2 regions of the Pseudarthrobacter adonitolis genome follow, and region 2 is predicted to be linked to the other one. Evidence: predicted binding sites of a transcription regulator. Region 2 holds the regulator's gene; the other holds the start of a gene.
The links. The regulator LexA, encoded in region 2, represses DNA repair genes until DNA is damaged. The targets are predictions, from matches to a motif close to TCGAACANNTGTTCGA.
Positions count from the first base shown of each region.

Region 1: the regulator LexA is predicted to act here: its motif matches at 1,229-1,244, upstream of ACZYZ4_RS03990 (DUF6504 family protein).

Region 1 covers NZ_JBVAYW010000002.1:309,855-312,245, reverse strand. The annotation lists gene ACZYZ4_RS04005 (VOC family protein) at 1-364, opposite strand, end outside; gene ACZYZ4_RS04000 (chorismate mutase) at 384-704, shown strand; gene ACZYZ4_RS03995 (hypothetical protein) at 759-1,148, opposite strand; gene ACZYZ4_RS03990 (DUF6504 family protein) at 1,304-1,639, shown strand; gene ACZYZ4_RS03985 (DNA polymerase III subunit alpha) at 1,636-2,391, shown strand, end outside.
Region 2 covers NZ_JBVAYW010000007.1:47,526-49,916, reverse strand. The annotation lists gene ACZYZ4_RS09730 (ATP-dependent DNA helicase) at 1-722, shown strand, start outside; gene lexA (transcriptional repressor LexA) at 795-1,541, opposite strand; gene ACZYZ4_RS09720 (LysM peptidoglycan-binding domain-containing protein) at 1,890-2,330, shown strand.

The DNA.
Region 1 (2,391 bases), on a different contig from region 2:
AGCGGAAGCCGTCCGGATCGGCGAAATAGCCGCTGTACCCGCCCCAGGGCTGGGTGACGGGCGAGGCGACGATGGTGGCCCCGGCCGATGCCGCCTCCGCCATGACCCGGTCCACCGCTTCGGTGCTGGGCAGGTTGTGGCTGAGCGTGATGCAGGGGACCGGGCCGGGAGCACCGACCCCCGCCTCGGCATGCATCTGTGTGGCATCCCAGAGGGAAAGGATGAGGCCGTGGTTGACCTGGATGAACACCACATCGCCGGGGAACTCGCGGTGGACAGGCCAGCCGAGGCCTTCCGCGTAGAACCGGCGGGAGGCGACAACACTGCGAACGCCTAGTGAGATGAAGTCGACTCTGGGCTGCATGCTTCGATACTGTCAGAAGATGGCAACAATTCAAGGAAACGATCGGGATGCTTTGGCCGACAAGGAACAGCTCGCTGCCGTTCGGATTGCGGTCGACGAAGTTGACGAGCAGATTGTCACCCTCATTGCGCGGCGTGAACGCCTGATCCGGATCGCCGGAACCCTGAAGGGGGACGACGCTGAAGTCCGCGCCCCCGGCCGGGTGGAACGGGTGATTGAGCATGTCCGGTCCGCCGCGGAAAAGAAGGACATTGATCCGGACATCGTGGAATCAACCTACCGGGCCATGATCTTGGGGTTCATCGAACTCGAAATGAAGGTCCACAAAGAAAGCAGCTGACGCCGCCCGGGTGCTGTCCGGACATGGTTCCGGCAGCACCTGCTCCGGTGTTTCCTAGAGCGCTTCCTCGACGGCGACGCCCGACTGGAACTCCCGGCCGTCAGCCTCGCTGAAGGCCGACATGATGTGTCCCTTGCCCAGGCCATGGACGGCCGCGACGGGGAAGTTGCCCGTGATGATGTTGCCCGAGTGCGTCACACCGGCAAGATCATAGTTTTCCTCGGCGCTCTGGTCATGGCTGAACGAGTAGAAGGCAATGGCCTCCCCGTTCATGAACTCAATGCCCAACCGTCTTTGTGATGAGTAATCAGGGCTCGCTGCCACCAGTCCCACTACGTACGCACCTGCCCCCGGTATGTTGCCGTCGATATCGAAGGTTGCCACGAGCTTTTCGTCCTGGGCCTTGATGCTTACGTGCTTGAGGAGTGCGTCATGGGTGCTCATGCCACAATCCTGCCCCCCTGCTGCCCGTCCGTCCACCCCTGTCTAGGTTTTGTCGGGGCCCCGTCGTAGACTGGATTTCTTCGAACATGTATTCGAATACCTTGCTTTTTGCATCAGCATTTTGCATCAGCTCCGTTCAGTTCCGGGAGGCGCCCATGGGTATGTTCAGCGAGTCCGTGGACGTCGTCTGCACCACTGCGGGCCAGCCGCTGAAACTCCAGTGGGCCGGGCGGCACTACACGGTGTGTGCCGAGCCTGTCCGGTGGTACGAACGCCGGCAGTGGTGGGTCGAGGAACGCCGTGCACCCCTCGGCAGCGGGCCGGGGCTGGTGGACCACGAAATCTGGCGCGTCCAAGTACAGGCGGACCCGCGGAGTGCCGGCCCTCGGGATGAAGGAGAGCCGCTCACCCTGGACCTGAGCAGGCATATCGGCAGCGGCCGCTGGAGGCTCCTGCGGATCCACAACGCACTCCGGCCTCAAACAGCATGAGCTTCTCCCACCTTCACGTTTCCACGGCCTTCAGCGCACACTATGGCGTGGCCTGGCCCGATGAACTGGCCCAGGTTGCCGCCGCGGACGGCGCAACCGCGCTCGCCTGCACGGACCGGGACGGCCTGTACGGCACCATCAAACACCTCAAAGCCTGCATGGCCGCCGGCATCGACCCCGTCGTGGGTGTGGACCTTGCGGTCTTCGACGACGACGGCGACCACCGCACCCAGCTCGCCGGCAGGGTGGTGGTGCTCGCCCGTGGCCACAACAACGGGGCGGGCTACCGCGCCCTGTGCCGGCTGGTGTCCGATGCCCATGCCCGCACCTCCGGCAAAGCCGGGGGAGCGGTGCCAGTGGCGGTCACCCGTGCCGAACTCGCCTCCCGCACACTCGACCCCAAAACCCTGAAGCCGGTCCTGACAGTCCTGATCGGCCCGGATTCCGACGTCGGACGGGCCATGAGTGGCAGGCGCTACCTCCGTCCGCGCACCCTTTTCAAGCGCTGGCTGGACGCCATGCCCGCAGGATCCCTGGTGGCGGAAGTCGTTTCCCAGCTCACTGCCCCCGGGGCGCCCCTGAGCACCGCCCATGCAGTGCGTATGCTCAAACTCGCGGAAGAACACCACATACCGGCCGCGCTCACCAATGCGGTCCGCTATTGCGCCGAGGACGGTGCCGCCACGGCGGACGTGCTCGACTCCGCCCGGACACTGAAGTCCCTCCCCGAGCTCGCGGCCGAACCGCTGCTC
Region 2 (2,391 bases):
CAGCCTTTGAACCGGCCGCCGGAGGCTTGGGGCTGGTGGGGGAGGGTGCGCCGAGCTGGACCGGGATCGACGTCGGATCGCCCTTTGATTATCCCAAGCAGGGGATCCTTTACGTCGCAGGGCACCTCCCCAAGCCAGGCCGCGGGGCGTCGCCGGAGGCGCTCGATGAACTTGAGGCGCTGATCCGGGCATCGGGCGGCGGCGCCCTGTGTCTCTTTTCGTCGCGCCGTGCCGCCGAGGAGGCCGCTGAGGCGATGCGTCCCCGGCTCGGCCTCAGCATTCTCTGTCAGGGCGACTCCACCATGACGGCTCTCGTGAAGCAGTTCGCGGACGAGCCCGATACCTGCCTGTTCGGAACCATGTCCCTGTGGCAGGGTGTTGATGTTCCGGGCGGATCATGCCGGCTCGTGGTGATCGACCGCATTCCGTTCCCGCGCCCGGACGATCCGCTGATGACCGCACGGTCCCGCGCCGTTGCGCAGGCCGGCGGAAACGGCTTTATGGCGGTCTCGGCGACGCATGCTGCCATCCGCCTGGCCCAGGGTGCGGGCCGGCTGATCCGATCCACCGGAGACAAAGGCGTGGTGGCCGTGCTTGATTCCCGGCTTGCCACCGAGCGCTACGCCGGATTCCTCCGCGCCGCGCTGCCGCCGTTCTGGCCCACCACCGACCGTAAGACAGCGTTTGCAGCCCTGGAAAGGCTGGCCGGGAAGGGCGCCTGACTGAGCGCGGACCCTGCACGGGTCCCAAAGCCGGGCCTGTCCTAGCCAGGGCGTGTAGGGCCCGCATGCGTCCTAGAGTGACCGCAGGACCGAGACGACCTTGCCCATGATCGTGGCGTGATCGCCCAGGATGGGCTCGTACTGGGTGTTCTGCGGCAACAGCCACGTGTGGCCATCGCGCTGGCGGAACGTCTTCACGGTGGCTTCATCGTCCAGCAGGGCCGCGACAATATCGCCATTGGCGGCGTCGGCCTGCCGGCGGACCACTACCCAGTCGCCGTCGCAGATGGCCGCGTCCACCATGGAATCGCCGGCCACGCGCAGCATGAACAGCTCACCCTGGCCCACGAGCTGCCGGGGCAGGGGCATCACGTCTTCCACCACTTGATCAGCAAGGATGGGCCCGCCGGCGGCGATCCGGCCCACCAGCGGCACCATGGCGGTGTCCATGGCAGTGGGAAGTTCGGTAACCGTTCCGCCGATGCCGTGCAGGACTGAGGGCTTGGTTGTCCCGTTGGTTCTGGCCGACCCGCCGTCCAGCGTCAGGGGCATCAGGACTTCCATGGCGCGCGGACGCTTGGGGTCCCGGCGGAGGTAACCCAGCTTCTCCAACTGCGACAGCTGGTGGGTCACGCTGGACAAACTCGCGAGGCCCACGGTGTCGCCGATTTCTCGCATGGATGGCGGATAGCCGTTGTCATTCACCGAGCGCTGGATGGTTTCTAGGATCTTCTTTTGGCGGGCGGTGAGCCCCTTGGGGGTCCGTTGGGGCTGGCGGCGCTGCGGTGTCGCCTTGCCCTCGGCGGCTGGTGCTGCCATGTTCGCCAATGCCTTTCAGTTGCCCGGATCCGCTATGGCCACTGGTGCCTGGAACGCCCCGGGCTGTTGTCGGAGTTGATTGTCAGACCCTGCTGATCAACTACAGAGATGGTTGTTCTTTGATTCAAACGTAGGCCAGCCACAGTGCTTTTTCAAACATTTGTTCTAGCGAGTCTCGACAATATTCGTTGATAGGTGCTAAAAATGAAGAAGCAAAGTTCGAACATGTGTTCTACTCGTTGCTTGCGGATTCGAATATTCGAATCTATGGACGGCCCAGGCCGGCACCGGCAAGTGGACGCGGAGGGCGCGCCGGGCAGCACAGTATGGTCCAGGAGGGCTCATTTCATGTCAGCTATATCTGCTTCGCAGGACTCGCGTCCGCAACTCATTTCCGTGCAGGACCTCACCTCGCGGCAGTGGTCCGCACCCGTGTCGACCTCAGGTTTGGCGCCCAGACAGCGTGGGGAATCCTTGCCGCCGCTGCGCCTGACCCGCAGGGGTCGGATTGTCCTCATTGGCATCCCGCTGGTGATCCTCGCCGCAATCCTGCTTTCGCTGGCAGGTTTCCTCAATGCCCCGGCTAAGGCGGCCGATTCTGCCGCCGACCTGTCGTTGACGCCAACAGTCTTGGTCACAGTGCAGGCCGGACAGTCTCTTTGGGCCATCGCCGGTACCGTGGCGCCCGAGCGTGATCCCCGTGATGTCATCGCGGATATTGCTCAGTTGAACAACCTATCCGCCGGGGGCGTTGTCCCCGGACAGCAGCTCTTCGTGCCCACCAAGTAAGGAGCCTCAAGGCTCGGGAGCGTGCCGCCGCAGGCCGTCACATTTTCAGGCCGTCTGCTTC